DNA from 2 places in the Sporomusa sp. 246TCP1 genome. Region 2 is predicted to be linked to the other one. Evidence: riboswitches for the same ligand, from Rfam matches in the RefSeq annotation. Region 2 holds a riboswitch; the other holds the start of a gene.
The links. Region 2 has a riboswitch for cobalamin ahead of AC1ECB_RS28050 (ABC transporter substrate-binding protein). Riboswitches for the same ligand answer to the same signal wherever they lie in the genome.
Positions count from the first base shown of each region.

Region 1: another riboswitch for cobalamin. It lies ahead of AC1ECB_RS12770 (TonB-dependent receptor plug domain-containing protein); the one in region 2 lies ahead of AC1ECB_RS28050 (ABC transporter substrate-binding protein).

Region 1 is NZ_CM170492.1:2,717,238-2,729,551, forward strand. It holds gene AC1ECB_RS12760 (ABC transporter permease) at 1-549, opposite strand, end outside; gene AC1ECB_RS12765 (ABC transporter permease) at 549-1,490, opposite strand; gene AC1ECB_RS12770 (TonB-dependent receptor plug domain-containing protein) at 1,497-3,443, opposite strand; cobalamin riboswitch at 3,691-3,871, opposite strand; gene AC1ECB_RS12775 (helix-turn-helix transcriptional regulator) at 4,146-5,177, shown strand; gene AC1ECB_RS12780 (TonB-dependent receptor) at 5,423-5,728, opposite strand; gene AC1ECB_RS12785 (ABC transporter substrate-binding protein) at 5,686-7,230, opposite strand; gene AC1ECB_RS12790 (TonB-dependent receptor plug domain-containing protein) at 7,823-9,751, opposite strand; gene AC1ECB_RS12795 (methyltransferase family protein) at 9,804-10,358, opposite strand; gene AC1ECB_RS12800 (hypothetical protein) at 10,714-10,848, opposite strand; gene AC1ECB_RS12805 (ABC transporter ATP-binding protein) at 11,094-12,314, opposite strand, start outside.
Region 2 is NZ_CM170492.1:5,934,228-5,946,541, reverse strand. It holds gene AC1ECB_RS28070 (FecCD family ABC transporter permease) at 1-592, opposite strand, end outside; gene AC1ECB_RS28065 (TonB-dependent receptor plug domain-containing protein) at 618-2,600, opposite strand; gene AC1ECB_RS28060 (ExbD/TolR family protein) at 2,732-3,142, opposite strand; gene AC1ECB_RS28055 (MotA/TolQ/ExbB proton channel family protein) at 3,129-3,764, opposite strand; gene AC1ECB_RS28050 (ABC transporter substrate-binding protein) at 3,797-4,789, opposite strand; cobalamin riboswitch at 5,046-5,228, opposite strand; partial or broken gene AC1ECB_RS28045 (7TMR-DISM family protein) at 5,439-7,036, opposite strand; gene AC1ECB_RS28040 (class I SAM-dependent methyltransferase) at 7,477-8,334, shown strand; gene AC1ECB_RS28035 (FAD binding domain-containing protein) at 8,357-9,175, opposite strand; gene AC1ECB_RS28030 ((2Fe-2S)-binding protein) at 9,169-9,636, opposite strand; gene AC1ECB_RS28025 (xanthine dehydrogenase family protein molybdopterin-binding subunit) at 9,640-11,751, opposite strand; gene AC1ECB_RS28020 (DUF3842 family protein) at 11,855-12,277, opposite strand.

The DNA of each region.
Region 1 (12,314 bases), 2.8 Mb from region 2:
TATCATAATTACGCTGTCTGATGAACCGGCTGCTTTAGCCGCCAACACATAATTCTTGTTTCTTTCCATCAATACATGACTTCTTACAATCCGCGCATACCATACCCAATTCGCAAACACCATGGAAAACATTAGATTAACCAAACCCAATCCCAATACACTCACCAGGACTAACACAAAAACCAACGTTGGAAACGCCATCAACAAGTCACATATTCCCAAAAATATCCGGTCTGGTATTCCCCCATAATAAGCAGCTATCATCCCGGTAATGATGCTGATCAGACTGGTAAGCATCAATATCGTACCGGCAATTCCGAGTGAATATCTGGCGCCAAATAGCAGGCGCGACAAGATGCAGCGTCCAAGTTGGTCTGTGCCCAACGGGAACTCTGCCGATGCCTTGATAAAGCGCTTGGCAATGTCCACTTTCATTGGATCATTTGGTGCAAGCAACGGTGCAAACACAGCACAAATGATAATTGCTGCAACCATTGTCATACCAAAAACCGCTTGTTTATTGCTCAGCACATTCCAAAAACTGGTCATTATTTTTCACCTTCTTGCAAAAAAGCAGGATTAAGCCAAATATTGATGATATCGGCTAAAAGATTGCTAGTAACAACGATCACCGCCATAATTAATACATACGCATTGATCGCCGGAAAATCCCTGTCCATACTTGCGGCAACCGCATAGAGACCCATCCCTGGCCAGGAAAAAACACTTTCAACAATGACGGCTCCGGCAACCATATGGCCGATGGTCTGTCCTAATAAAGTGACCAGTGGCGAAACTGCATTCTTAAAAACATGCTTCCAGACAATGCGGCGTTCATTGAGGCCTCGGGCTTTGGCATACAAAACAAAATCCTTATTCATGATCTCCAGCATATTCGTTCTTAACAGTCTGATATTCATCGAGATAACCGGCAATGCAAGCGTTATAGCAGGCAACAGGACATGTTCGATTTTTCCAAAGCCCACAACCACTGCCAGCTTCCATTCCACGGCAAAATAGTAGATAAGAATAAATCCCAGCCAGAACCCTGGCAGCGAAATACCCGCCAAGGTACCCATCCTGATGAGATGGTCAAACCACTTATTCCGGTACACCGCCGACAAAATTCCCAGCGGAATAGAAACAAGCAAAATCAGCAGCGCGGCCACTGCCACCAACAACAAGGTCACCGGTAAAGCGGTCATGATGTCCTCGCGTACAGGCCGGCCTGAAACCAGCGATTGTCCAAAGTTCCCCTGAATGGCACCGGTAACCCACCGGTAATACTGTACATAAATTGGTTCATAAAAACCCATTTCTTGCCGCAATTGTTCGATTTGCTCCTGACCGGCATTTTGCCAGATTCGTCTGGCATAGGCCTCCGCCGGATCAACTGGTGAAAGATTGGTGATAACAAATGACAGCAGCGTAATCCCAATTAGGACAAATAATAAATTTACCAGTCTCTTAAAAATATAGCTTCTTAACATACGATTCTACAGGCGCTGTTCCAAACCGAGGTAGAAATGGCGCGCGGCCATGGGAAACTGGCCTGATGCATTCACCACTCCTTTTAATTCATAGGCCTGGTTAGTAAGATTATAGCCTTTGCAATATACCTTGAGATCGTCACTAATTTTATAATTAGCCGCTAAGTCAACAACCCAGTAGGAAGAGGAAGTAAACGTACTCAGATCACGACCAGTTGCACCACGCAGCATCAAACCGGCATCCCATTTGTCCTGACTATATTCAAGGTTTAAGCGATAGCCATTAGGCTGCGTATTGCCAGCATCACTCACATAAGCCGCAGTTGCTGAACTTTTCGACTGAATCTTAACATAGGAATAACCGGTCGAAAGTTTCCATGCCGGCGACAATTGCTGAGTTAATGTAAAATCCAATCCCCGCCGTTTTTGTTTGCTGGCATTGATAAGCTTATAGTCGTTAGGCGCAGCCGGGGAGTATATTGTTGATGTAATAGCATCTTCAACATTACTGCTAAACACGCTGGCCTGCAGCCTGATATCATTAGCCAGTTTAGTATTCATCCCGATTGTGAAGGTATCCCCTTTTTCCGGACGCAAATCCGGATTGCCTGAAGGTAAACCCACCTTATACAGGGATTCGATATTCGGCGCTTTGAAGAATTGCCCCCAGGACACAAAAGCATTAGTGTCCTCATTTAATTTCCGGTTCACAGCAAGACGGACTGTGTTTTTCCCGCCAAACGCACTATGCTCGTCATAACGCATTCCAGCAGTCAATGTCCAGGCTTTGGGCAGTTGCCAGCGGTTTTCCATGAATATGGCTTTATTTGTTATTTCTTTGTCATAGACTTGTAAATGCGGAATGTCTACTTTTACTTGTCGCCAACTGGCTCCGCCGACAATATCATAATGATCGGATATTTTCCAGTTATCCTGCCATTCAATGCCTGAAGACTTACTATTTACATAATAGTCTTTTACTTCCCACTTCGTTCCTTCCATGTAACGATGGACGTCCGACTTGTCAGAACTATAGTACGCTTTAAGCGACCCATCTGTCCCGGCTTTGTTTTTCCAATGGTAGGTCAAATCGGTGTCCTCATTACGGTGCTCTTCGTAAGCGGTAGGATGATAAAAACCATTCCCATAGTCTGGTGCCATTAAAAAATATCCACGGTCACCGTCAATGTAACGATAGGCTAACGTTAACCCCTGCCCTTCACCGAGTTCTTTGTCCAGCCTCACACTGACAGCATCTTTCTTGAGGGCGCTGTTGCCCATCCGCTGGACTGTGCCTGTTCTCGAATCTTTATATTCAAAATAGTCCTGTCGTTTACGCTCTGCTGAAATAAAATATCCAAAACCATTTTCACTACCTTCTGTCGTCAGTGTGTAATTTCTCATGCCCCAGCTGCCACTTTGCGTCAAAAAACGGGTGTCTGTCTTATCAGCTTTGCGGGTAATAATATTGATAACACCACCGGCGGCATCACTGCCGTACAAGGATGAGGCCGGGCCACGGACAATTTCGACCCGTTCAATACTTTTTACACTCGGTAGCAGCCCTAGATCAACCCCAAGTCCTCCGCCGCCTATGCTGTGTGAATCGGCATTAACCCTACGTCCGTCAACCATGATCAGTACCCGGGAATCACCATTAATATAAACTGAACTAATACAGTAATCTGCTGAACCGGAATCATAAATACCCACATTGGACTTTTCTAATAATTCCTGAACGCGGGTATACCCGCCTCTTTCAATTTCCTCGCGGGTAATCACAGTTACACTTGCCGCCGTTTCCACCTGTTTCACCGGAATACGGTTGGCAGTCACGACATATTCATCAAAGTCAAACTCCTGCTCTGCCACAGCTATCTCCGGCATCCCCAACATCAGTGAACATCCGATAAGCGTACCCAATATTTTTTTGGCTGACTGTCGATGTTTCATGTTGTAAATCTCCCTTTCTTTTGTATAAAGTAACATCTTTCATTCCGTGTTGGTTATAAACCAAATCTCCATTTTTAGTAGCCGCAGCATATTATTAAGTTGTAAATAAAATAAAACTCCCGCTCATAAACGGGAGTTTTACATAAACAGAATAGTACAATAAAAATCCCGGCACAAAGTACGCCGGGGAAAATACAGTACACCATCATGCACTTTAATCTCCTCCCCATCGCTCGTGGGTCAACAAACGGTGATTATCAGTTAGGCAGTTCTCCTGGCTCTGGTTCATTGTTCACCCAAACCTTCCCAAGATTCTCATCTCAGTGGTATAACTTGGGTTACTCCCCATTACAGTGGCGGGACCGCGCCGGTATTACACCGGTCTTCCCTATTAAGCCCTTAAAGGCACCTAACCTTGTAATATGTAGTTGTAATCATTTTACCAAATCCAAAAATATGTTGAACATTAAATAACTGCTATGTTAATGTCGATTATAATAGCGAAAAAAAAAACATTCAATACATATATTGTCAATACTACCTGTTAAGCAAAAAAAGCTACTTCCATACAAAAATGTACATTTATCATGCATTTTTTATCAGCTATTTATCAGCTATTGATAATAGATACCAATATTTGTTATAATAAACTAAATTATTAACCAGTTATTAAGTTATTTTAATTGGAACGGAGACACATAAATGAATAATAAGCTACACATTTCTTGTCCGGATGATTATTATGCACAGATGAAGGAAATCGGTTTTATAAGTCAAACATCCAATGACCTTTACAAATTTGAAATTCTAAAAGAACATGGTATCGGCGAAATCACACGCTGCTCTTATCGAAGCGGACTTGATGTTTCCTGGGCAACTTTATACCTAAAAAAAGAATTTACTTATGCGGTTCAAATGGAAAAAAAGTTTTTTTTTGAAATAACCTACATTACATCAGGTTATATTGAAATTTTCGATTCCTATACAAATAAATCATACCAAATTAACGATGGAGAGTATTACGTTAATGTAGCGGAAAAATGTAGAGGCCAGGCAACCTATCCCAAAAATATAAAAATAGGTTACATTTCTTTTAATATTTCCGAAGCATTTCTTTGTTCACAAGAAGAAAAAACTCACTTGTTTATTTCTGAAATAAACAGTTTACGCACATTTTATCGTGCTTGTATTCATCCAGTAGAAGCAAACACAGACATTAAGGCTATTATGAAAAAAACTATTAATTGCTATTACACTGCTGGATTTGCCCGCAGATTATTTTTCCAGGCAATTGCACTTGAGATTATATCCGAATGGATGACACATGTACATTTTATTCAATCTGCTCAAAAATTATCGACAATTAATTTAAGCAGTGATGATATTGGGTTACTATACCAGGCAAGACAAGAACTTTTTGAAAATATGTCTCAACCCCCTTCTATTGAAATGCTCTCAAAAAATCTGTGTTTAAATACCCATAAGCTAAAATTAGGGTTTAAAGCTCTATTTGCAAACACACCTTATGGATATTTACGAGATATACGACTGGAAAAAGCAAGAGTATTACTGAAAAATACTGATTGCAGCATCGGCAATGTGGCATCCCAAATTGGGTATAATAATAGCAGTTTTGTAACGGTGTTTAAGAAAAAACATGGAATTACGCCTACGCAATACCGCAAACAGTCAAAAACAGTGTTATTGTCACCAACCATAACTTTAACTGAATAATATGGTCGACAATGATTAAACACATTTGTTCAGGATTAAACTATGCAGCTGTAAAAAAGTCATGATGACAATGCTAATATTTAAATTCGCGTTGCCATCATAGCTTTTTTACCATAGTTATACTGTTACCGTTTCCTTTACATCTGAACCTAATTTAAATTGATACTTGCAGGAAATACCATATGTCCTTTCACTCCTTGTGCTTTGGCACCAGACATTTCAATAGGCACTAGTGCCTTATCGATCTATATCCGCTGCTCCAAACCAAGGGTAAAACGACGCGCCGCCATGGGAAATGATCCTTGATACCCCTCCGATCCATTTAATTCATAGGCTCTGTTCGTGAGATTATATCCTTTAAAATAAGCATGGAGATCAGCACTGATTTTATAGTCGACCGCCACGTCAACTACCCAGTAGGAACTGGACGTAAAGGCTGCCAGGCTGCGCCCGGTCGCACCACGCAATGCAATTTGTCCATTCCATTTATCCTGTAAGCAAGTCACCACTACTGGACATAAGCTTTCTCTAGCCCCCGATACACTTGCCATACACCTACTGAATTCTCATAGTCCATGATGTTTTTCTTCATGGCCGCGATATTGTTCCGGTGAAACAATACAATCACAGGCACTTGTTCGCTAATCAAGCCTTGTATTTTGTGATGGAGAGCCACTCGTTTCATGTTATTGGCAGTAATAACCAACTGATCAATCGCTTCCGTTATTTCCGGCGTTGTCAATAGACCATACATAGCCTTCGGATGATAATGACCACTCAGATAATGAGGCGACGGCTCGTTATGCGGAATATAGAATTGTCCAAACATTAGCAGATCATATCTTTTATTCTTCAGTGCATCCATCAAAGCGGCATCTTCCAGCGGTACAAGCTCGGCAATAATCCCCACCTCTTTGAGACTATTCTGTATCACCCCGGCCAAGAGACTATCCTCAGCATTTTTCGCGCCAAAGGCGATGCGCACCCGGAGAGGAACCCTGTCCTTCATACGAACTCCGTCCGGGCCAACCTGCCACCCTGCTGCCGTCAGATATTCTTGGGCTTGCTTTAAATCATAAGGAAGTACCACATCCTTGGGCATGACATATTCGCCAAAGACAGGAGAAAAGAAAGCATGTCCAGGCTCTGCGCTATCCCCCAGCAACCCCGGTATCATTTCTTTTATATTCAGACTGTGCGCCACCGCTTTTCTTACCCGCAAATCCTTCAAGACTGGATTATTTACGTTAAAATATAACATTTCAGACGTTTGCCCCAGACGTTTTTCAAGCTTCAACTTGTTATTTTGAGCTAAACGGCCTGCCGCCGTCAAAGACTGCCGTAAACTGATAAAATCGACCATACCCGCTTCCAGAGCCATTGCTCTGGCATCCGGGTCGGAAATGACTTTAAATACCAGTTTTTCATTTTTGGGTGCCTGACCCCAATAGTTATCATTTCGTTTCAGCACAAAATCCTGGTCTTTTTGCCAGGATTCCAATCCATAAGGGCCTGTCCCAATTGCCTTTACAACTTTTCCGTTTACATCCAACGCAGTGGGGCTGACAATTGCATAACTCGGCACCGTTAAGTCTGACGCGAAAATAAAGGACGGACTTTTTAAATGAAAAACGACGGTTAAGTCATCTGTAGCCTGTACATCGGCAATGTCCGGCAGAAATGATTTCCACATCCCGTTTCGCAGCCTGTCCATATTCTGTTTTACAATTTGTGCAGTAAGAGGCGTGCCGTCATGAAAAGCAACTCCTTCACGCAAATAAAATGTCCATGTCTTTCCGTCAGGTGTCATTTCCCATCGCTCAGCTAAGGCCGGCTGCAATTTAAAATCAGCATCCAATTCGACTAACGTATTAAAAATTAATGCGCGAATATAATATGACATGTTTGTTTCGGGATCACAGCCGCCCAAATCGGTACTTTCTCCAATTACAATCTGCTGAACCACTTGAGGTTTGGCACTGCCACATCCCGTAAAAACTATACTCACAAGCAACAAAGCTATACTAAAAAAAAAGCAGATCCATTTTTTCATTGTCTTTGACTCCTTACATGAAAATTACAAAAGCTTTAAAAATAGCGCGGCACTTTATTTTAGATGCGTTGTTCCAAACCAAAAACGAAATGACGCGCCGCCGTGGGGAATTCTCCTGCATATCCCTTATCTCCTTTCATCTCATACGCCCGGTTATTAAAACTTCTCCTCGCATTAAAAATCATCTACGAAATGCTGATTAGCGTATTGACTCAATTACCACCAGTTCAAAATATCAAGCGCTGTGCAGATTTTATTATCAAAAGTTAACTGATAATAAAAATTTCAGTTAACAAAAAAATCACTAGTTTTCCATTTAGCGTTTCAACGCTAAATGGAAAACTAGTGACCTTCAAGTCACACAAGTCCGGCTAAGTTCCTCATATTGGACAACTTACCTTGAATTGATCTTCAGATCAATAAAACTCACAACATCTATAAAAAATATGTTATCCGACAAAATTATTGGCTTTTACTTGATTATAGTAGCATGATAATTACTAGGCAATTTGTTTGCTTACAAATTACTACCTGATAAACAAAAAGACTATTATCATAAAAATATATCTGCATAGCTTTGAATTTTTATACACTATATACGTTGTTCCAAGCCAAAATAGAAATGACGAGCTGCCATGGGGAATTCTCCGGCTAAGCCTTCTACGCCTTTCATCTCGTAGGCTCTGTCATTGAGATTGTAGGCTTTAAGGTAAGCCTTGAGATTGGCATTGATTTTATAGTTAGCTGCTAAATCAATCACCCAGTAGGCGCTTGATGTATAGGCTGTTAAATCACGTCCAGTCGCACCGCGCAGCATAAGTTGTCCATCCCATTTATTATGATCATCATAGCCAATACTTAGCCGATAACCATTAGGCTGCGTATTGGTAGGCTCATTGCGGTAATCGTCAGCCCCCTGTCCTTTTTCCCTGACCTGAACATACGCATAGCCGGTGGAAATATTCCACATTGGTGACAGTTGGTGCGTTAAACTAATATCAAGCCCCTGCCGTTTTTGTTTAGCAACATTTTCATAAACAAATAACCCATCTTTCGGGCGCCATACTATTGCATCATTAAGGCGACTGCTAAAAACACTGGCCTGCAAATTCGTACCAGCACTCAGTTTTGTATTCATACCCAAAGTAAACGTGTCCCCCTTTTCCGGGCGTAAATCCGGATTACCCATTGGCAAACCAAGACTATACAGTTCTTCAACAATTGGTGCTCTGAAAAATTGGCCCCAGGATGCATAAATATTAGTATCATTATTAATTTTTCGATTCACGGCTAACCGAACCGTATTTTTACCGCCAAATACATTATGATCATCATGGCGCATCCCTGCAGTCAAGGTCCAATCACCAGGCAGCTGCCAGTGATTTTCCAGAAATATGGCCTTATTTGTGATTTCTTTGTTATAAACACTGCCAGCGGGAATATCCACGTTTATTTTCCGCCAACTGACGCCACCAACCAAATCGTCATTATTGGTTAGTTTCCAGTTATCCTGCCATTCAACGCCTGTAGTCCGGCTCTTTTCTATATAATTATCTACCGCAGGATAGGCTGTTCCTTCCATATAATGATGGTATTCTATAAGGTCATAGCTATGATAAGCTTTTAGGTAACTATCTGTCCCCGCTTTATTTTTCCATCGGTATGTCAAGTCAACATCGTTATCACGGTTAATTTCATAGGCGGTAGGCATGTGGTAGGGATACTTAGGTGCAGTCAGAAAGTAACCGTCATTACTATTGGCATATCGCCATCCCAGTTCCAGTGACCGCCCCTGACCCAAGTCCTTGTCTAATTTCATACTAACTGTATCCCGGTCAACAGCGCTATTGGGCATACGCTTCACTTCGCCTGTTTTCGCATTTTTGTACTCAAAATAATCCTGTCTCTGGCGCTCAGCAGTAATCAAATAACCAAAACCATTTTCTCTGCCTTCTGTCGTTAATGTATAATTTCTCATTCCCCAACTACCGATCCGCTCGGACAAGGTTGTCTCGGCACGATTCCCCTTGCGAGTAATAATATTAATAACGCCGCCGGCAGCATCACTGCCATACAGCGAAGAACCAGGCCCACGAACAATTTCAATGCGTTCAATATTTTTTACACTTGGCAAAGTATTCAAATTCACATTTGTTTTGCCGCCACCTACCATGGCCGCTTCCCCGTTAATCCTGCGGCCATCCACCATGATTAAGACACGGTCGTCGCCATTAATAAACACAGTACTAATACTATGACTGGACGAACCGGAATCAAACACACCAATATTAGCCTTCTCTAGTATCTCCACAACACGGGTATAACCGCCTTTTTCAATTTCTTCGCGGTTAATTACCGTTACACTGGCCGCAGTATCCGCTTGTTTTACCGGAATACGGTTGGCCGTCACCACATAGTTTTCAAGGTTAAACTCCTGTTCCGCCGCCATTGCTGCCGACGCCCCAAGCATTAAAGAACAGCCGATAAGCATACTCAATATTCTTCTTTGCCGCTTATTCATTTGTATTCACTCCTCCTAGTTTTCCCCCAACTTATTAAAGCAAAGATAAGTCTCAAAAATAGCGAGGTACTCTTGTCAAGTAGTCTTGATAAGCGTTTCCATATTTTTTTAAGCAGAATTGTTCCTCTTGCAGCGTTATTATATGACAAGTAATTACTTCAATTGTATGTATGATTATTAGCAACCACGAACCTAGTGCCAGTCCTACACCATACCAGGTTATGTTGTACGCGGCATAAATTGGATTGCGGCTAAACTTGTACAAGCCCTTTACAATCGGCTGGTCAAAAGGAGTTGTTATATAATTTAACAAAGCGATACTGTTTAACGCCATACCTACCAAAAATATAAATGCTCCGGTATAAAAAAATACTGGATTTTTTGCAATGTTTACAAAAACAGGATAAATAACTGCTACAATCCAGGAGATCCAGGAAATATAATAATTTACGGCAGCCCAAAAATTCCTTTGCGGCGTAGCAGGTGTAAATAAACGTTTAAGTGCACCTTTTTTTAAAAGCGGGATTCCCTGATTAACGATAAGATAAATTAATGTAAACCACCATCCACCCCAAAAACTAATTGAAAATTCCGGCATAAGTTCCATAAAAATTCCTCCCACATTATTTTACCGTGCTAAAGATTTTATCCATAAACAAGAACTAATCATATCATCTTTTCTCACCCCTCTCTACAAACACTGCTTTAATCTTTTCTATAATAAAAGGTCATTAAATTCTGGAGTGCTGTTAAATAACACCCCAAAAATTAATGACCTTCAAGCCATACATTTCATTGGTCTTCAGACCAATATATCTTAAAACCTCAAAATACACTGTTTTGTGGCAAAATTCACGAACCTTGCTTTGAATCATTATAATAGTGACAAAAAAACAATGCAATTCATATATAGTCAAAACTACTTGCTGAGAAAAAAACTCTACTTTGTTACAAAAAACGTATTATCCGGCAATTTTACGTGCTTCCTGTGCATTCCATAAAGATGCATAAAGACTATCTTTGCCAAGCAATGATTTATGTGTGCCGGCTTCAGCTACCTGACCATCTTTTAGTACCACGATTTGGTCAACTGCCAAGAATACTGGAAACTACAATACTTGCTAAGGCTCAAACAGTAAGCGCTCCTCCACATCAAGCAAATACAGTAAAGTACCTAATCGCTCCTCCTGAAATTTGTTGTAGTGCAAATGATATCGGTTTTGGCTGTCAAATAAAATGGAATACTCCCGCAAAACATTACGATATTTTTTTCTATAAGAGTGTGTATTAGCATATCCCTGCTGATAAAGTCTAATCAGCAGGGATATGCCAGATAAAACTTTTAACTGTCCAGCATATTTTGTGTTTGAGTTTTCACCATGTGACGATATAAGCCGTCTTGTTTTAGCAAATCATCGGGTTTGCCTTGCTGGGAGACATATCCATCAGACAAAACAACGATCTTATCGGCATTGGCGACGGTTCTCATACGATGGGCGATAATTAAAACCGTTTTATTTTTAATGAGTTCTGCCAAGGCCGCCTGAATTTTTGTTTCATTTTCCACATCCAAGGAAACAGTGGCTTCATCCAATAAGATGATGGGCGCATCTTTAAGAATGGCCCTGGCGATAGAAATACGCTGGCGCTCTCCGCCTGATAATACAGAACCATTTTCGCCAATAATTGTATCGTAACCCATAGGCATACGCGATACGAAGTCATCACACATAGCCAGCCTTGCCGCTTCTCTTACTTCTTCATATGTTGCATCACGTTTTCCCAAACGAATATTTTCCATGACAGTGTCATTAAATAAGGTGACATCCTGAAAAACAATCGCATAATTTTTCAGCAGCGCTTCCGGATCTATTGCCGTTATATCCTGGCCTCCCAGCGTAATCTTACCGGAATCTGCATCCCAGAAACGTGCCGCCAGCTTTGCAGCCGTACTCTTTCCACCGCCGGAGGGCCCTACAAGAGCTGTCACTTCTCCTTGTTTTGCCACGAAAGAAACATCTTTTAAAACAGATTCGGTGTTGTAAGAAAATTCGACATGGTCAAATTCAATATTATATCTATTAAGCCTATAATTTTTTTCACCATGTTGAACAGGCTGTGCTTCCATTTCCTGCATTCTTGTTATAGGAATTTCAGCCATAAAAATTTCAGCAATATTTGACAGTGTTCCGGACAAAGGATCGTACAATCTTGACGCCGTAATCAAAAAGAGCAGGTAAGTCAGCAAATCGGTTTTCCCTGCAATTAATAATTCACTGCCTGCCAATATTACTGAGGCCAAACCAAGCCTTAGCACCGCTTGTGCACTGGTCACACAAGCACCCAGTGTCAATTCAGAATGAATATGTGCCTGCTCTGCTGCATCCAGTTTTTTGTCCAATCCTTCTATATAACGTTCTTTCATACTGCAGGCCTTTATATCCTGGATGGTTTCAAGGCATTCCTGAATACCGTCGGCACAAATCCTTTTGGCTTGATAATGCTTAAGTTCGGCTCTGTTCTGCATATATTTTGAACCAATAATCATAAGAAACGCTGCCGG
Region 2 (12,314 bases):
GCCCGCCCACCGTCCAAAATAAGAATTCCCGCAGCCGGTACTCATTTATAAAAGTCAATATTCCGGAGGTCAAAGCACCCATTAGCATACTTATGGCAACGCCTGCCAAGAGAAGCACCATCACCGGAATTTTGCCATCACGCATAGCTAACGTAACCGTCACTCCCACTGCCAACAGCGCACCCAGCAACGCAAAAAATGGCAGGTAAAAAATCCCTTTAGCTGTCATACCTAAAGCAATGGCAATAACGGCTCCTAATGCCGCACCGCTTGATACACCGATAATGCCCGGATCGGCCAGCGAGTTGCCAAATACTCCTTGCATAACTGCTCCTGACACCGCAAGTGCCGCACCTACCAACAGCCCTACCAGCGTGCGCGGCATACGAATATGCCAGATAACAGATGTATATTCCTGATTGATATCGCTTCCTTGCATGCCAGGCAGGTGTAATTGTTGACCAACAACTGCCAGCGCAGCGCTGATAGGTACGGTTACCTGACCCCAAGCCAGCGAGCATACGAGTACCACCAGCAACAGCACACCCAGCCCGCTAAACAACATCGCTTTATTTTTTACCCTGCCTATCATATCATCTAGTCCTTCTGTTCATGTTTTAGAAAGAATACTTAATGCCTAGCTGGAAGTTACGAGATGCCATAGGGTAGTTACCCCGGCTATTTCCGCTTCCACTGGAAGTGAGTTCATAGGCCTTGTCTCCTAAATTATAAACATTTAAGTAAACACTGGCAGCTGGCGTCATTTTATAATTGGCAGCCAGATTCCAAACCCAGTAACTGCTGTCAACAAATCGATTGCGACTTAGTCCGGTTGCACTCTGACCGTTGACATTCACATCCCACTTCGTATCAGTATAACCTACTTTCACACGATACCCATTGGGTTGGCTGTTATTTTCTTCAACTAAATAGCCCGCGTTATTTTCATTGTTTTCCGTATGTACATAGGAATAACCAACTTCGCTGTAATAATGTTCAGAAAGCTTATGATGAATATCAAGTTCGAAACCACGTTTCTTTTGTTTAGCAATATTGCGCGCCCACGCATTGTAATTGTTGTCATAATCCCACTCAATGGCGTCTGTAAGTTTGCTGCTAAAGCAATTGGCTGTCACTGATGTATTATTATTTAGTTTTTTATTCACCCCGACACTAAGTACATGTCCTTTTTCCGGTTTAAGGTTAGGATCCCCTTTTGTAGACGTACCATAATATTCCAAATCATAATACAGGTCATCCAAATTAGGGGCCTTAAATACTCTATTGTAGGATAAATAAATATCGGTAGATGAATCCGCACTATAGTTTATATTCACTTTTGGCGTGGTTTGTCCGCCAAATTTGCTATGATGGTCATAGCGCACGCCTGGTGTCATCGTCCATTTGTCTGTTACTGTAAAAATATCTTGTAAATAAAGTGCCGTATTAGTAACCGATTTATTTTTGTAATTTACCATATCATAATATTGATCATGATATATATTTTCCAGTACTTCGCCCTTTTCCCAGTCAAGACCGGTAACCACTTTATGACGGTCACCTAATTGCCAGCCTGTTTGATAAGCAAAACCTTGTGTTCTGGTTTTATAGGTACCGTAAAAACCCTGGTTCATATAGTTAGCAAAGATGCGGGCAAAACCAGGCACGTCTTTTTGTTTATTGAAATCATAGGTTAACGCCCAGTTATTTGATAACTTTGCCGATTGATTGAGAGATCCTACACTTGGGTAATTTACCCCAAACGGTTGTCCGCCTTCATCATCCCAATGTTCAAAGTTAAAGGTAACCGAACGGTTATCATCAATTGTTTTATCCAGCCGCATGGTAAAGCCCTGTCCCTCATATTTGCTATTAGGCCACCGATAACTGTCACCTTTACTACTGCCTGACGTTAAGGCTGGATTTAACACATTGTATTTCGTATAATCCTGTTCCTTTTTATTAGCAGTAATATACCAGCTAAAGCCATTTTCACTCCCTTGTGTGCTAAACCCATAATTACGTGTGCCCCAGGAACCAACTGAAACGTCCATTGTGGTTTTAGCTTCTGTACCTTTGCGGGTAATAATATTAATCACTCCGCCGACTGCGTCAGAGCCATACAATGCCGAGGCGCCGCCTTTAACAATTTCAATCCGTTCAATATTATCCAGCGAAATAATCGAATTTAAATCAATACTAGACCGACTGCCAATTACACCTTGGGGTTGGCTAATCCTGCGCCCATCAATCATTACCAGCACACGGTCATCGCCGTTTAACCGAATTGTCTGACTTGCACCAGCAAAGCCCTTGGTAGTGACAATGACTCCATTAACGTCTCGGAGCACATCCCCTAAGTTGGCGAAAGCCCCTTTTTCAATCTGTTCTCTGGATACAACCGCAACATTCGCAGCCGTTTTCGCTGCTGATGTCGGCACCCGGTTAGCCGTTATCACCACTTCATCAAACGAAAACTGATCTTGCTTATCTGCCTCTTCCGCCAATGAAACACCCGGTACCTGAACTAACAATGCGCTGGTCACCATCGCCCATAGCCATGTTTTGCCTGTACTTGTAGACTTCTTTCTTTTCACCATTATTCACTCCTATTTTATGTTTTACGCTTTCAGCCTAAATGCCACCGGTGCCTTCAACGCCCGCCTGGCGTGCTTTTTCCGGATAATTTGGTTCCCGGCGCGACAATATTCCGGGAGGAATGAACAATCCATTACTTATCCTTCCTTTCCGTCGCGATAGCCACCCGCACAGCCCCTGCTAGTTTCAATTCATCAAGAACAGCTACCACTTTGCCATATTCAGCCGCTTTATCAGAGCGCAGGATAAAAACCAGGTCACTCTGCTTACTCATTTCCAGCTGTACCCGCTTTTTCAGTAATTCCAGTGGTACATCTTCCTGTTCAAACAAAATTCGTCCCTCTTTGGTAACCGCAATTGCCACACTGTGTGGTTTGTCACTTTGCGCCGAAGCAGCTTGTGGCAAATTAACAGGTATGGTCTGCTGATCAACCATATAGAGAGTACTCATAATGAAAAACACCAGTAAAAAAAAGATAATATCAATCATGGGAATAATCATCAGCTTAGGCTGGCGCTCAGTACGCAGATTACGCAATTTCATGACGTTTCTCCTGTTTGATATGCCCTATCAGCAATAGGCAAGTCTGTTCAATCTGGGTAATCAGTTTATCAAGCCGGTGGTTGAAATAACTATATACAATCATAGCTAAAGTAGCTACACATAAGCCGGAAGCGGTAGCAACAAGCGCTTCCCCGACACCACCAGTAATAGCCTGGGGCTGACCGGCTTTAATATTCATGACACTGAAAGAACCAATCATGCCAATAACCGTTCCCAAAAGGCCCAAAAGCGGCGCAATGGTTACAATGGTGTCTAAATGGCTTAGATTGGTTCGCAGACCGGCAACAGCCAATGCCGCCTCTCCTTCCAGAACACTTTCGATATTGGCACAGCCACGCTGAACATAACCAATACCCTTAGCAGCAACAATAGCCGCAATACCCTGGGTCTGGCAACATAATTCATGGGCTGCCGCCCACTCAGTCTGTTCCAGCAATGGCGTCAGCTGTTCGGTAAACTTGCACATATTGGTATTCATCTTTTGATAGTATAAAAACCGTTCCACCCCAATGGTCACAACCAGTAATGAACAGGCCGCAATTAAATACATAACCGGGCCGCCTTTTTGGAAAATGCCAAAGGCTTCTGCTATAACACTCATTTTTCTTCCTCCTTTTTTGTATAGTATTTTACCTAAAAATACTGTGGATAAACAGCCCGGGCTACGTCCTGCACTCCAAGTACAATGTACTGTGAGGTAGCAGTTAAGTGTCTGTCAGGCACAGCAACCATTTTTTTATTGCGAATAGCTTTTACCGACTGCAATGCCGGGTCATTCTGCACATCCTCAGCAAACTTCGTTATATCGGTTTTGCCGGTATAATCCCAGTCAGGCAGCAAAATTACATCTGGATTAACACTGACAATTTGTTCTTTGGACATTACGTCCTCACGGCTCAGTCCGGCCAACGCCGCACCTTCAATTACCCCTGCCTGACGGCAGATATCTTCAAATGTACTGCCTTTGCCGCCACCATCGCCCATCAGTGAAAACCGAATCACTACCTGCTGACTATCTTTAGGAATCTGCCGTACTTTCTCGTTAACTTGCTCCAGTTGGTTTTCCATTTCGGCTACCAAACGTTCACCGGCCTGCTCTTCGCCAACAACATGAGCAATCATTGTAATAGATTGTTTGACTTCGTCAATGGTTGTTGCTGTTTTATAGACGTAGACCGGAATGCCTACCTCCCTAAGCGTTTGGGCTAACGCCGCCGGCCGCCAGTCGGGAATAATTACAAGGTCTGGCTGGAGTGCAATAACGCTCTCAGCATTGGCCTGCACTTTCTTGGGAACAGCTTTAGCTTGCTCAACAATATTGGATACTCCACTGACATCAGATAAATCCGCCAGAGCCGCAATACGTTCTGGGCCTACCAGAGCCATAATAATCTCAGCCGTGCTGATAGAGAGCACTACAATCCTCTGTGGTTTTTGCGGAAGCTGCAATACATAGCCAGTACTATCTACAACTTCGTAACCACCAGAACCGGCTGTACTTTTGTCTTGAGGCGAACTACTAGTATTCTTTTCGGTACAGCCGCCGGTGAATAGTAGCAGTAGTCCTAGAACCAGGAGCATGCTCCAGTGGAGGAATGGTCGTTTCACTGAATTTACTAATGTCATAGCTTCATCTCCTACGGGTTGTCTCTTCAACAGCTACTATGCAGCATCTTTATAGCCATAATAGAGCAAACCGGTGTTATTTTCTATTGCTAATTGAGAAAACAGCTGCAAATAGCAAAACTCCCGACCGTTTACAGCCGGGAGTACTAACAGTAAGCTAATAAAAATCTCCTGGTATATAAAACCAGGAGCGAATCAACTAGTGCGCCACAAAAACGCCTACTGTAATCCCCTCCCCAAACCTCGTGGGTAACAAACGGTGATTGTCAGACAGGCAGTTCTCCTGACTTCGGATCATTGCTTGCTTAAACCTTCCCAGGAAATTCATCCCAGTGGTATATTTTAAACTTGCTCCCCGTTACAGTGGCGGGACCGCGCCGGCTTTTCACCGGGTCTTCCCTATTAAGCCCATTTGGGCACCTACCTCAAATATTCTGTTTTCAATATTTAGTATATACCTCGGTTAAAATAGTTGTCAAGTTTTACCTTACAGAGATTTATGAATCTCTGCACTCATAGGGTGGTTGGAATTTACTTGTTTCTGCTTTAGTTTATTGATAACTCGGCTCAATGACAGAAATCCCTCCATCGTGTAAACAAAGACATTACTAAAACCGGCATCTTCGTAAATAATAGATAAATCGCGTTACATACAGACAACCCGGTTTCTTCCGGCCGCTTTTGCTTTGTACAATGCATCATCAGCCCGCTTAAAAAGCCTTGCCGGCGTATCGTCCTGCCGTAACTCAGCTACACCTATGCTGACAGTTACTTTTACCATAGCATCCCCTGTAGGCATAAATACTTCAGTCTGGAGTTGACCGCGAATACTGTCTGCAATCTGTACTGCCGCCGCACAATTGCTGCCTGGCAATAAGACAACAAACTCTTCTCCCCCATACCGGAAAGCCATTTGGGACTGTTCAAGGACATTCAGCAATACTTGAGCAAGCTGGCTGAGCACTTGATCACCCTGTAGGTGTCCATATCTATCATTATAGATTTTGAAATGATCAATATCGATTATCATTAATGTCAATAACCTGTTTCTCTCCAGGGCTGCATCTATTTTTTGCTCCATAACCTTAGTAAAATAACGTTTATTATATAAGCCGGTCAATTCGTCTGTGAGACTTAAATTCCGGTAATATTTCATGTGTTTTGTCAATACCATTTCTTTTAAACGCAAAGTTTTAAATCTTTCCGATAAGGCAAAAGAAAGTAAGATGGATTCGCCGGCAGTTGCTACCAATAGATAATTGACTGCAGTAAATGTATCAGGGATATATGCGGCCATTACCCATACTACAATTCCTACCGCGAGCACACCCCAGGCTAGTAAATAGTACCTGGCTGGACGAAACCCCTGACGCAAACGCCAAACAGCCACCGCCATATATACGCTAGGACCAGCCAGACCCAATCCATGTGCCAGCTGATTAGCCCAAATAGTATAGCCAAAAAAGCCCCAGAACCTTGAACCAAAGCTGCTACCACAAGTACTGCCCTCGTTTTATTCCAAAGAGCATTGCTCTCAATCTGCAGAAAATAATGGGTAAAGTAAATCGACGCAATAAAGGCAGCAGTTAGCCACACCCAAAAAATCGCATTATAGCTTTGATAAGCAATATCAAGCCACAGCTTGAGATGCCCATGCACTTGAAACTGATAGAGCAACATGAAGCCGATATATAACACGTAGTACAAGTAAGATTTGTCCTGTAAAACGAAACATATAAACAAATTATAAAAAAACATAGCTAGCAAGATTCCATAGAAAATGCCAAAACCCAGATTTTTTAAAAAAGCCTCTGTATGGAAAGAATTATCCCGCCATAGTACTACCGGCAGCCTAAGAGCCGAACTACTTTCAAGCCGAAGATACAAAAACTGGTCTTGCCGGTATTGATCCGGAATGGAAAACACCCAGCTATTATCCAAGACATCCCTATTGGCGGCAGGCCTGCTTACCCCCACTGATTTTGCAAGATAACCTACACCGGCAACCGCACTGTTATCGTTAATCGGTATAAACAAATCTATTTTGTCAATATTAGGATTCTGAAATTCCAGTATTTGACTAGCCGTAATAGCGCCCGGATTATTGGGCGGTAGTTGAAAGCGCAACCAGTAGATTGATTTTGTAATACCCAAAGAAATGATTTGGTGGGGATACTGCTTAAATTGATTAGCAAAAACAGAAGAGTTTATGGCCGCAAAGTCATATTCTCCCCTTACATCCTCAATTAATTCAAAAGTAGTTATCGGGTATGCACTATGTTCCGACTTTTGCGAAGCATCGGCCTTACCTAAAAAACCGCCGGGAATAATCGCTAGAATTGTCAATAATCCTATGATCCAATATTTTTTCGTCATTTGCAGTATCCCCAACCCGCTTCCAATATTCAATAATATTAATTATTTACATAGTATGGGGGTTACGTTCGATATCGGTGCTACCTTTTCCTTTCCAGCGGAACAAAAAGCAAGTTGGTAGACCATACCATATCCATAAACGAGTGTCAATACCAGTGCAAGGATTACTAATTGACAATTATGACAAAACAATTTATAGTTAAAGTAGTTGTTTTGAATCATGAAGATTTAACATTTCGGTATGAAATCCGTGGAATAGCTCCTTGGATGTTCATGCCTTTTTTAACTGTATTTCAGGAAGGTGAAAATATATGTGCACTACTAAATTTTGGACAGAGGCCTGGCAGGAAGTCCGAAATACCTCCAACCAGGCTCCCAGTTATGGCAATAAGCAAGGCTGGCAGCAGTTCTGGAATTCATTCGCCGAACAATATGCCTTGCGCAACCGTCAAAGCCGCTCTATCTATAATGCAGTTGTTGAGGGACTTGTGGCTGATGGTGTAATCAGTCCCTTCAGCATGGTTCTTGACATAGGTTGTGGTGCCGGTACATATACCTTACCCCTGGCTTCCAAGGTCAGACAAGTGACTGGCCTGGATACGGCCGACCAGATGCTGGCGATGCTAAAATCCGAGGCCATACATGAAGGACTTACCTGCCGAATTGAGCCGTTACAAGCAGACTGGCTGGATTTTCCGGCTGAGCCAGCCTATGATGTCGTCTTTGCGGCCAACACGACTGCCATCAATGATTATGACAGCTTAATGAAAATGAATGCGGTGTCTCGCGGTGTCTGCTGCCTTATCGGCTTTGCCGGCACCTACCATATTAAGGTTCGTGCCCTCCTGTGGGAACATCTTATGGGAGAACCACCTGAGCATATGGCCTTTGATATCCAATATCCTTTTAACATTCTCTACCATGAACGCTTCCTGCCAAACCTCAAATTCTATAGTTACCGCGAGCGTTACCGGGAAACCTTAGCATACATGATTGAGTATTATACCAGCTATTTTGCCTTGTTTGGGCTGGAAGGCCCGGAAACAACAGCGAAAATTACCGAGTTTCTGACCAACCGGGCTGTCGAGGATTATTGCTCCGAACTAATTAATACAACAATTGGTGTTCTTTGGTGGCGTACTGACCGAAAGACAACTATTTTAGAATAACCTGACTATATATTATCTTTATTCAGATTCCATTACTTTCAAGAAAGTCCCGCAGTAAATTCATACAAACAGTCTTTCTGTACTCTGCCGAAATTCTACCTCTGATAGGAACAACTGCCTGGGCAAAGGCTGCAAGATAGTCTTCCTTGACAGCCTTTGCTTCATTGATTGTCTTCCCAACAAGCATAGCATCAATATCTGCCCGTCTGATGATAACATCACTGACTGCACCAAAAGCTGTCCTACAAGTAACAATCTTACCCTGCTCGACGTTAAGTACGGCTGCAAATGATACTCTGGCAATAGCCAAAGCACCTCTGGCCCCCACCTTCTTATAGTAATAATTACCAAGACCTGTTCGCTTCATTAGAATCTCTACTAGTAGTTCATCTGCCTGGAGGGATGTTTTCCTATTACCAAGATAGAACTCGGTAATAGGAATCACCCGTTCACCTTTGCTGCTAACAAGACGTAGTTTAGCGTCTGTCGCAAAAAGGATCAGCGCACTGTCAGCCTTCGGCGAACCGTTGCAGATATTGCCGCCAACAGTACCAATATTACGGATTGCCGGTGCCGCAATTTGGGCAACTGCTTCCTTTAGTATAGCAGGAGCCAATGTACTTTCAATAATATCAGTAAACGTACAGGCAGCGCCAATACGAATATACTCCTTGTCTTCTACTATATTTTTCATCTCAGGTACTTTAGAAAGAAACAAATAGTTTGCCTTTTCATCTGCCGCAATCATCAAATCAGTACCTCCGCCGTAAGGGGTAACCGCTTCCCTGACCAGAATAGCCAAGGCCTCACTTAGCGATGTTGCTTGATAGCCATTTACCATAAACCCTGTCCCCCCTTTGCTGCAATCCCAATCGCTTCAACAATCGCATTATACCCAGTACATCTGCACAGATTACCAGAAATACCTGCGCGAATTTCGGCTTCGGTAGGGTTTGGATTTTGGGCAAGGATACATTCGGAAGCCAAAATCATGCCTGGAATACAAAAACCGCATTGTACAGCGCTGACAGCAGCATAAGCCTTTGCAAGAACGGCAAAGCGTTCTGTTTCACGATAACCTTCAATAGTCACCAGTGTACTGCCTTCAATATACCCCATGGCTACCAGGCACGAGTTAACCAATTTACCATCAAGAATAACAGAACAGGCGCCGCATTCTCCTTCTTTACAACCACATTTTACACCAGTGAGATTAAATTCATTGCGCAAAACATCAAGTAAACGCTCATTTGCTTTAGCAAGCGATGTAACCTCTTGGCCGTTAAGCGTAAATTTTATCAACCTTTATCGCCTCCCCTGCAAAACTCTCATGGTATCTTCTTGGGTGAACGGCGCCTTATGCAAATTAGTGCCAAGTGCATTTTCCATCGCTTCCACATAAGCCGGAGCGGCCCCGACAAGCGGAAGTTCACCTGCCCCCTTTGCTCCATATGGACCGTGAGTATAGGGATTATTCATAATTTCAGTCACAAGCTCTGGCACATCCACCGCGGTAGGAATGATGTAATCGCTGAAGCTATTATTACGAATCATCCCTTTCTCATTGTAATCCATCTGCTCCATCGCAGCATAACCAATCCCCTGTAAAAAACCGCCCTGCATCTGTCCCTGGATAATATTCATATCAACAGGAACACCAACATCGAAAATCCCCCAGGCCCCCAAAATCTTTGTCGTTGCAGTAAGCGTGTCTACTTCCACTTCAATCGCATTAACAGACCAGGAATAAGTTGGGTAAGCATCTCCTTTGAATTCTTCCAGACTAAATGGAATCACAAAATCAGGCTCACTGAAATGTTCTTCGATAACTTGTTCTTTTCCCTCAATCCATTCTTTTTTAAGCTTCGCTGCTGCCTGTTGCAGCAAACCGCCAACTGTCATTAGCGACCGGCTTGCTACCGTCGGACCTGAATCCGGCACACGATCCGTATCCGGGTTATCAATATACACCCTGTCATAAGAAATGCCAAGAGTATCGGCAACAATTTTACAGAAAGTCGTTTTGATACCTTGACCCATATCGGTATTGCTTGCCAGAATCTCTACCATACCAGCGGCGTTTTTTCGAATCCTGACAACAGCCTTAATAATGTCCCGCTCACCACTGCCAGTAAAACCACAGCCATGAAAAAACATCGACATACCAATACCTTTACGAAAGCGCCCTGTCTGATTCTGGTACAGCTTGCGTTTGGCACGGTAAGCAGCAAGTTCATCAAGCCGCTGAATCATTTCCGGTAAAGGTACATGGAAATGAAACTTGCCGTTTGTAGATGTAGCATCCCCTTGCTGCACAATATATTTTTCTTTTAGTTCAAGCGAGTCAAGTCCCATTTTCTTAGCAATATGAGCCATAACCATTTCTACTGCAAAAAAAGTCTGCGGTGCGCCAAAACCGCGGTATGCTCCGCAAGGTACCGTATTAGTCTTAACTGCCCGTCCGGCAACACGCAGATTATCAATGCGATATACACCGTTTGCACAAATTAAGCCCCGCTGCAAAACAACAGCTGAAAGTGTGGTGTAGGCACCGCTATTAAACAGCACATCAATATCCATGCCAATAATTTCACCGTTTTTAATAGCTACTTTATAGGTGCATAGTGATGGATGACGTTTGGACGTAAACTCCATGTCTTCGCGCCGGTCAAATATGACCTTAACTGGTTTGTTTGCCTTTTGGGCCGCTACTGCAATTTGACACGCAAGTATGGAGGGAAACGCTTCCTTGCCACCAAAGGCTCCACCAGTAACATCTTGGATAACCTGAACGTCCTGTTCCTCATAGCCTAATGCGTTAGCGACTGCAGCATGCACATAATAGGGACACTGCATCGAACCGCGTACCGTCATTCGTCCTGCATGCGGATAAGCAATTAAACCCTGTGGCTCAAGATAAGCCTGTTCCTGATAACCAGTCTGAAAAGTCTCGCTGAAAACATGATCAGCTGCTCTCAAAGCCTTCTCGATATCTCCTTTGGCATAATTGTAATTGAAAAAAACAGTATCTGATTGACGCATATCGAGAATTGGAACTTGTTCTTCATATATGACGACAATAGCATGCAAAATTTTCTCAACTTCTTTAACAGCCGGGCCGACAACCATCAAAATTGGCTCACCAACATATTCTACCGTATCTTCGGCATAAACCGGAGTGTCATAAACGATTATGGCAACACGATTTTCACCGGTAACGTCGTGCTTGTCAACAACAAAATAACCTGTAGGCAATGCCGGAAGAATAATCTTGGTGACGCGTGCTTTTGCTTTTGCCGAGCGCAACAACCTGCCATAAAGCATGTCGTCCATTACATGATCATCCACATAAAGAGCACGACCGCTTATTTTCGCTTCATGATCTTTTTTCTTGGTGGATTTACTAATCATTTCCATACAATGCCTCCTAACATCTTTTTATGTAAAAAGAACTCCCCCCTATTTTATAGTAGTTGTTACAATTATTATAAAATAAGGGGGAGTTCTTTTCTATCGTAGTTTACCAGGACTTACCCTGAACAAGCTCATTTACTTTCGTAACAGCTTCTTTAATAGATACCACCAGTGGCCGGGCTTCTAACCCGACTATATCGAAGTGTTGTTGATTAACAGGTATCAGTACTTTACGCGCATCAGCCGAAGCAACGGCCTCGGCAATTTTAGGCGTAATCTCACCCATCAGGGAATTAGGAATAATAATACCAATTGGCCCTACTACTATATCGACTTTGCGGATGGAGACAATAACAGCGTTTTCGCCTGTCGCACCACGCATAGCTCCCGCCCGTACCATATTGTTGGTCGCCAATGCATTGGTTCCCAGCGCAATAATATCCGCTTTCTGCCCCAATTGTGCTGATAACTGGGTAACCAGCTGCACACCAAGGCCTCCGCCCATGCCATCAATAACCGCGATTAACATTACCTTATTACCACCTTCCGCTAAAACTGGACGATTG